Regions from separate parts of the Oceanobacillus sp. FSL K6-0118 genome, predicted to be linked through region 2. Evidence: a T-box and tRNA genes for the amino acid it is inferred to sense, from the RefSeq annotation. Region 2 holds a T-box; the other holds one or more tRNA genes.
The links. The T-box of region 2 lies ahead of glyQ (glycine--tRNA ligase subunit alpha). A T-box ahead of a tRNA ligase gene usually reads a tRNA of that ligase, here a tRNA-Gly.
Positions count from the first base shown of each region.

Region 1: it has a tRNA-Gly gene. The T-box ahead of glyQ (glycine--tRNA ligase subunit alpha) is inferred to sense a tRNA for this amino acid. The anticodon was not compared.

Region 1 covers NZ_JBBOVR010000001.1:989,607-993,589, forward strand. Annotated here, with positions in the region: gene MHI02_RS05130 (lactonase family protein) at 1-414, opposite strand, end outside; gene MHI02_RS05135 (hypothetical protein) at 728-988, shown strand; tRNA gene MHI02_RS05140 (tRNA-Glu) at 1,247-1,321, shown strand; tRNA gene MHI02_RS05145 (tRNA-Val) at 1,393-1,468, shown strand; tRNA gene MHI02_RS05150 (tRNA-Met) at 1,498-1,574, shown strand; tRNA gene MHI02_RS05155 (tRNA-Asp) at 1,587-1,663, shown strand; tRNA gene MHI02_RS05160 (tRNA-Phe) at 1,691-1,766, shown strand; tRNA gene MHI02_RS05165 (tRNA-Tyr) at 1,772-1,856, shown strand; tRNA gene MHI02_RS05170 (tRNA-Thr) at 1,876-1,951, shown strand; tRNA gene MHI02_RS05175 (tRNA-Lys) at 1,960-2,032, shown strand; tRNA gene MHI02_RS05180 (tRNA-Leu) at 2,040-2,124, shown strand; tRNA gene MHI02_RS05185 (tRNA-Gly) at 2,149-2,223, shown strand; tRNA gene MHI02_RS05190 (tRNA-Leu) at 2,229-2,317, shown strand; tRNA gene MHI02_RS05195 (tRNA-Arg) at 2,319-2,395, shown strand; tRNA gene MHI02_RS05200 (tRNA-Arg) at 2,409-2,485, shown strand; tRNA gene MHI02_RS05205 (tRNA-Gly) at 2,654-2,727, shown strand; tRNA gene MHI02_RS05210 (tRNA-Ile) at 2,741-2,814, shown strand; rRNA gene MHI02_RS05215 (16S ribosomal RNA) at 3,057-3,983, shown strand, end outside.
Region 2 covers NZ_JBBOVR010000001.1:2,372,268-2,376,250, forward strand. Annotated here, with positions in the region: gene glyS (glycine--tRNA ligase subunit beta) at 1-336, opposite strand, end outside; gene glyQ (glycine--tRNA ligase subunit alpha) at 337-1,215, opposite strand; T-box leader at 1,278-1,446, opposite strand; gene recO (DNA repair protein RecO) at 1,512-2,255, opposite strand; gene MHI02_RS12230 (YqzL family protein) at 2,313-2,462, opposite strand; gene era (GTPase Era) at 2,711-3,616, opposite strand; gene MHI02_RS12240 (diacylglycerol kinase family protein) at 3,943-3,983, opposite strand, start outside.

The sequences.
Region 1 (3,983 bases), 1.4 Mb from region 2:
TCCACTACCAGTATGTTGAATAGTTGATATAGCTTGGCTAACTTCACCAGTATTTTGATTTATTTTATAAGAATCTACCGTACCTTTATGATAATTAGCACTGAATAAAAATTGATAATCTTTATCCGTGTTGATATGACAAGGGTTCGCACCGGGTTCTACCTGATTATTAACTGCTGTTAGTTCACCGGTTCTATCATTAACTTTGAAAGAGGCAACTCCACCATTATCTCCGTCTTTTGCGACAGAAAAAAGAAATTTATTATCAATAGTAAGCTTCAAGTAAGTAGGGCTGTCAACTTTAGCTGCAATTTTAACGTTCGATATTTTCTTTTCTTCCGTATCTAATTCAAATGAATATATTCCTTCACTGCTTTTTTTTGTATATGTGCCAATGTATCCGATGTATTTCATGTTCTGAGAATCCCCTTTCTACTTAAATCAGTGTCTACCTAAGTATATCGATAACATGAGCACTTGTCACTTCCTTGCTTTTACGAGTCTAGCCTTGGAAAAGACTTCTTAAAATGCGTGTTTAAAAAGGTGAATGAAACGGACTGAGGTCGCCAACGTTCTGGGACTACGATTACTCGTCCCACTAAAGATTTGTTGCAACGCCTCCTTAGTATCGAAGTGTCATTTTACCGGACTTTTGAACAAACTCTTAAAAAGAAAAAGGTAGAAATTGAGTTTTTTTGGGGCATGATAATCTTGAGGTGACTTTATTATGAAAGCAACTGAAATAGAAAGTAAACGATTTGATAAAGCATTAGATGAAATACTGGATTTGTTTAATAATCTTGAAAGTGATGAGCCGATTATAAAATATAATGATGAGGTTTTAAGTTTTATTGAAAAGGCGAAGAAAAAATATGGGGAAGATATTGTAAATGAAAAAGTAAATATAGTTGTGGGAGAAATGTTATCTTGGCTTGATCTAGAAGATGTGAACTTGGATAAGGATGAAAAAGAAGAAGAGGAATCCTAGTATATAGTTTCTCTTCTTTCAATATTGTGTATAATTATAACAAGCGTCATTTTGGGGGCGTTTTTGTCGATTGTTAAAATTAAAAAACAAAATTTATTATTTTATGTTGACATTTATATGAGTTTGCTTTAATATAAATTTTGCTGTTAAAAACCGATTAAAAAACGCGAATAAAGTCAAATGAAATTTCTTGTTGACATCAAACATTGAAATATGATATATTAAAGCGCGTTGACAAATTAATTCGAAATATGAAATGGCCCGTTGGTCAAGCGGTTAAGACACCGCCCTTTCACGGCGGTAACACGGGTTCGAATCCCGTACGGGTCACCATTTTTTAAGGAAGTCATGTTAAGTACGCGATGACCTGTCGCAACACATGTACTAGCACATCCTAATGCGTTGGAGGATTAGCTCAGCTGGGAGAGCACCTGCCTTACAAGCAGGGGGTCACAGGTTCGAGCCCTGTATCCTCCACCATTAACTTCTAAATCTTATATTTTTCACATCGCGGGGTGGAGCAGTCTGGTAGCTCGTCGGGCTCATAACCCGAAGGTCGTAGGTTCAAATCCTACCCCCGCAACCAAATATTTGAATTGGTCCGGTAGTTCAGCTGGTTAGAATGCCTGCCTGTCACGCAGGAGGTCGCGGGTTCGAGTCCCGTCCGGACCGCCATTTTAAATGAATAGATTCCATTATGATGGCTCGGTAGCTCAGTCGGTAGAGCAACGGACTGAAAATCCGTGTGTCGGCGGTTCGATTCCGTCCCGAGCCACCATTGTTGGAGGGGTAGCGAAGTGGCTAAACGCGGCGGACTGTAAATCCGCTCCCTCTGGGTTCGGCAGTTCGAATCTGCCCCCCTCCACCATTTAATAACTTTATCATTCGCCGGCCTAGCTCAACTGGTAGAGCAACTGACTTGTAATCAGTAGGTTGGGGGTTCAAGTCCTCTGGCCGGCACCATTTTTAATGAGCCATTAGCTCAGTCGGTAGAGCATCTGACTTTTAATCAGAGGGTCGAAGGTTCGAATCCTTCATGGCTCATCATTATGCGGGTGTGGCGGAATTGGCAGACGCGCTAGACTTAGGATCTAGTATCTTCGGATGTGGGGGTTCGACTCCCTTCACCCGCACCATTTCATTACTTAATATAATATCATGCGGAAGTAGTTCAGTGGTAGAACACCACCTTGCCAAGGTGGGGGTCGCGGGTTCGAATCCCGTCTTCCGCTCCACTCTTGCCGGGGTGGCGGAACTGGCAGACGCACAGGACTTAAAATCCTGCGGTAGGTGACTACCGTACCGGTTCGATTCCGGTCCTCGGCACCATGCGCCCGTAGCTCAATTGGATAGAGCGTTTGACTACGGATCAAAAGGTTAGGGGTTCGACTCCTCTCGGGCGCGCCATATACATAGTGCACGGGGAGTAGCTCAGTTGGATAGAGCAACAGCCTTCTAAGCTGTGGGTCGCAGGTTCGAATCCTGTCTTCTCGGCCACCTTATTATTATGCGGGTGTAGTTAAATGGTATAACCTCAGCCACGAGCGACACTTCTACCGAATAATCTACGAGTTGCCTCGAAGCATTGACTTCCTTGAATAGGCTTGTAGATGGAGAGGCATGTTGGTCGGGATTGAATCTAAAGTACAAATTTAATTAAATTGTGCGGGTGTAGTTAAATGGTATAACCTCAGCCTTCCAAGCTGATGTCGTGGGTTCGATTCCCATCACCCGCTCCATTATTTTTATAATGGGCCTGTAGCTCAGCTGGTTAGAGCGCACGCCTGATAAGCGTGAGGTCGGTGGTTCGAGTCCACTCAGGCCCATCCAATGAATTTTAGTTGGATGATCCAAAAATATCTTTTAAGAAGTTGTTGACAAAGATATAGTGAATATGATATATTATTAAAGTTACTTATTTGAAGCGATAATAAATTTTGCTCTTTGAAAACTGAACAAAACAACCAGTATGTCAAGAAAAAGAAACTCGTTTTTCTTTTTAAAAAATAGAGGTTTTTCCTCTAAAAGCTAAGAATTTCAAATGAATTTCATTCATTTGAAACAAACTTTTTTGGAGAGTTTGATCTTGGCTCAGGACGAACGCTGGCGGCGTGCCTAATACATGCAAGTCGAGCGCGGGAATCTCTTCTGATCCCTTCGGGGTGAAGAGAGTGGAACGAGCGGCGGACGGGTGAGTAACACGTGGGCAACCTACCTATAAGACTGGGATAACTCGCGGAAACGTGAGCTAATACCGGATAATACTTTTTATTGCATAATAAGAAGTTTGAAAGGCGGCGTAAGCTGTCACTTATAGATGGGCCCGCGGCGCATTAGCTAGTTGGTGAGGTAAAGGCTCACCAAGGCAACGATGCGTAGCCGACCTGAGAGGGTGATCGGCCACACTGGGACTGAGACACGGCCCAGACTCCTACGGGAGGCAGCAGTAGGGAATCTTCCGCAATGGACGAAAGTCTGACGGAGCAACGCCGCGTGAGTGAAGAAGGTTTTCGGATCGTAAAACTCTGTTGTTAGGGAAGAACAAGTCAGGTAGTAACTGACCTGACCTTGACGGTACCTAACCAGAAAGCCACGGCTAACTACGTGCCAGCAGCCGCGGTAATACGTAGGTGGCAAGCGTTGTCCGGATTTATTGGGCGTAAAGCGCTCGCAGGCGGTCTTTTAAGTCTGATGTGAAAGCCCACGGCTTAACCGTGGAGGGTCATTGGAAACTGGAGGACTTGAGTGCAGAAGAGGAGAGTGGAATTCCATGTGTAGCGGTGAAATGCGTAGAGATATGGAGGAACACCAGTGGCGAAGGCGACTCTCTGGTCTGTAACTGACGCTGAGGAGCGAAAGCGTGGGTAGCGAACAGGATTAGATACCCTGGTAGTCCACGCCGTAAACGATGAGTGCTAGGTGTTAGGGGGTTTCCGCCCCTTAGTGCTGAAGTTAACGCATTAAGCACTCCGCCTGGGGAGTACGGCCGCAAGGC
Region 2 (3,983 bases):
GATACCCTTAACTTCTTTAAAATAAATATCATCTACCGTTTTTCCTTGACCTTTTGTAAAGCCAATAGCTGCTTTCGTCCAATTGCCTTCAGAATCTTTTGCGATACTTTCGGATGGACCTTTCACTTCTTCTTCAACACTTTCTTGAAATTCTTCCATGTTTTGAACTAAAACAGCTAATCTTCTTGGGGTAGAATATGTTTTAATATTGTCTGAGGAGATGCGTAAATCCGTTAACCATTTTGCTGTTTTTTCATATAATTGCTTTTCAGCATCATCAATAAAGCGAGCGGGTAATTCCTCTAAACCAATTTCAAATAATACATTTTTCGCCATTTATTTCTCCTCCTTCTTTAGCATAGGAAATCCAAGACGTTCACGTTCAGCAACATATGCTTTCGCAATTTTTCGTGCCAAATTACGAATTCGTGAAATATAACCTGTACGTTCCGTTACAGAAATGACCCCTTTTGCATCTAATAAATTAAACGTATGGGAACATTTTAGTACATAGTCGTAAGCTGGAAAGACAAGTCCTTTTTCCATTGTTGCTTTTGCTTCTTTCTCATACATCGTAAACAAATCGAATAACATTTCTGTATTGGATTCTTCAAACGTATATTTAGAATGTTCGAACTCAGGCTGATAAAAAATATCGTGAACCGTAACACCATTATTCCATTCGAGTTCAAATACGTTTTCTTTATTTTGAATGTAAGAAGCTAATCTTTCTATCCCATAGGTTAACTCTACAGCAACTGGATTTGCTTCTAAACCGCCAATTTGCTGAAAATAAGTGAACTGGGTAATCTCCATTCCATCAAGCCATACTTCCCATCCTAAACCAGCAGCACCTAATGTAGGATTTTCCCAATTATCTTCAACGAAACGAATATCATGTTCTAATGGATTAATACCTAATGCTTTTAAAGAGTCTAAATATAACTCTTGGATATTATCGGGAGATGGTTTCATAATGACTTGGAATTGATGGTGTTGGTACAATCTATTTGGATTTTCACCATAGCGACCATCATCGGGTCTCCTGGATGGTTCCACATAAGCTACGTTCCAAGGCTCTGGCCCTAAACTTCTAAGTAAAGTCATTGGAGACATGGTTCCTGCACCTTTTTCTACATCATAAGCCTGCATTAAAATACAATTCTGATTCGACCAATATTTTTGAAGCGTTAATATCATATTCTGGATATTCATATCGATTCATTCCTCCTAAAATTAGTAAAATTAAAAGCCGTCCCTATGCCTTATTCATAAGACATAGGGACGGCTTTCACCGCGGTTCCACCCTATTTGCTCAAACGTTTGAGCCACTTTATAAAAATGCTCCGGAGCGCCTTTCTCTGTACCCCTATTATCCAGCTTACACCAACCTGGACTCGCTTAAAATAGGCGATAACAGATACTCCTCTCCATCTCTGCACGATTCACTTTTTTATCGAATTATGTACAAATCATACTGTATCATGATAAACTTGTCAACTTTCACCGAATTATTTCAACAAATCCAATTGGTTTAAAAATTTTCTTGCCTTGATATAGTATCCACCATAACGATCATAGTAATTATCTAGAATTTGTCTCATTATATTTTTATTTTCATCCTTAACTGAGATATTATTCACTCTTTCCAACCCGATTTCGGAAAAAATGTATAGTAGTTTAGGCAATGGTTTGGGTAGAAAAGTTGATTCTGGATCTATATGTCTGCAACGAGAACATAATAGACCTCCTTCGTTTATAGAAAAAGCAACAAGTTCCTCTTTTCTGCCGCAATTGACACAACTGTCTACCTTTGGTGCAAATCCACCTTTTTTATATAATTTCATTTCATACATAATAACAGGTATCTCACAAGCCTCATTTTCTGCAATATAATCCATTGTATGTTGTAATTGCTCAAAAATATAGGGCTCACCTTGTCGATCTTCCAATATTTTATCTGTTAACTCCATAACATAAGCAGTATAGGCCGTCTTTATAATATCTTCACGAATGGAACGATTAGAATTAATAATTTCGCCCTGTTGAATGGTACTTAAACCTTTGTTAACGTAAATAAAAAATTGGGCAAATATGAATGGCTGGGTCACCGCAGCCATTCTACTTTTTGGCTTTTTTGCACCTCTGGCCAATGCAGTAATTTTTCCAAACTTCTTACTAAAAATGGTTACTATTCTATGTGTTTCGCCATAATCTTTGGATTTCATTATAATTCCATTAATTTTTTCAAGCATATCAATTCACCATCTCCAAATAGATATGCCGAGAACGGATCTAAAACTAAGGTTACATTATAAATTCGATTCTAACGATGATTCTTTATCGTTTTCCATTTGACCGAATTCATTAGAATCATGCTGGTCGTTTTCTAGCTCCTTAAACAATAAATACGATTCAATACTCCCAGTTTCTTTAAAGAGTTTCCATGTAAGGTCAATCACGAAAAAAACCACCTTTCAGTAAGTTTGTGATAATGTAACGTATACTTAGGTTGACCCAGACTCAAACAATCATAAGTATTAAAATTTACCATGTATAAGGTCGTTCAAAAAGACCGGTGAAAATGACACTTCGGTACTAACGATACTCATTGGCAAGACTCATCGCTATGTGTAGGGCTAGCGTTGCAATAGCATGTTGCGCATTTTGCCGATCTCGGCCCTTTTTGAACGCGCGTTTACCAATTCAATTAGTACTCATCTTTACGGAATCCAAATTCATATAATTGACTTTGTTTATTTCGCCAATCCTTCTTAACTTTCACCCATAATTCAAGATATACTTTTGATCCTAGTAGGGCTTCGATATCTTTCCGAGCTTTCTTCCCAATTTCTTTTAGCATACTTCCTTGTTTACCGATAAGGATTCCTTTTTGTGTTTTCCTTTCCGTAACAATAGTTGCTTGTATAAAAACAGCGTTTGATTCCCTTTGTTCCAGGTTTTCCAATACAACTGCGATAGAATGAGGTATTTCTTCTCTTGTTAATTCCAACACTTTTTCTCTTATTAATTCCGTTATAATAAACCTTTCTGGATGGTCAGTAATTTGCTCTTCAGGATAATATTGTGGTCCCTCAGGTAAATGGCCTTTTAATACATCTAGTAGATGTGTAACATTATTTCCTTGTAAAGCCGAGATGGGAATAATTTCATCAAAGTCGACTTTATCCTTATATTCATCGATTAAAGGGAATAAATCATCTGGATGAATTAAATCAATTTTATTAATAACTAGAAACACGGGAGTTTTTGCCTTTTGTAGCAAATCCATAATAAATTGATCTCCTCTTCCGTACCCTTCTTTCGCGTTAATCATAAAGATAACTGCATCTACTTCATTTAGTGTGTTCTCAGCTACTTGAACCATAAAGTCGCCTAAACGATGTTTTGGTTTGTGAATTCCCGGTGTATCAATAAAAACCATTTGTGCATCATTCGTAGTTAAAACACCTTGAATTTTATTTCGTGTTGTTTGCGGTTTATCACTCATAATAGCAATTTTTTGTCCAATGACTTTATTTAAAAATGTTGATTTTCCAACATTTGGTCGACCTATTATAGCAATAAACCCCGATTTGTAATTATTATTTTCCATGTTGCAACCTCCACGAACGTCAGATTTATACATATCATACTATAACTTGTGCAATCTTTCATACTTTATATTAGAAAACTTGGCATTCGCTATTAGGTTGGGCGAATGCCTTAGTTGCACTTATGTAGACGGGAAAGATTTTTATACTTTCCTACCTGCTAAAGAAAACTTCCATCAGTGGGGGTTCTTCATCCTCTCTGATGGTTAGTCGTACTTTTCGGACCTTTACGGGCAGTTGGTCTCCAACCAACCTTCTTAGCTTGAGGTGGGATAATTTTCTAGTTTTTAATCGCTAAAAAATAAGCCCTATAGAAAAGGGCTTATTATTATAATAACTTATATAAACTTGGAATAAAAATAATTGTAC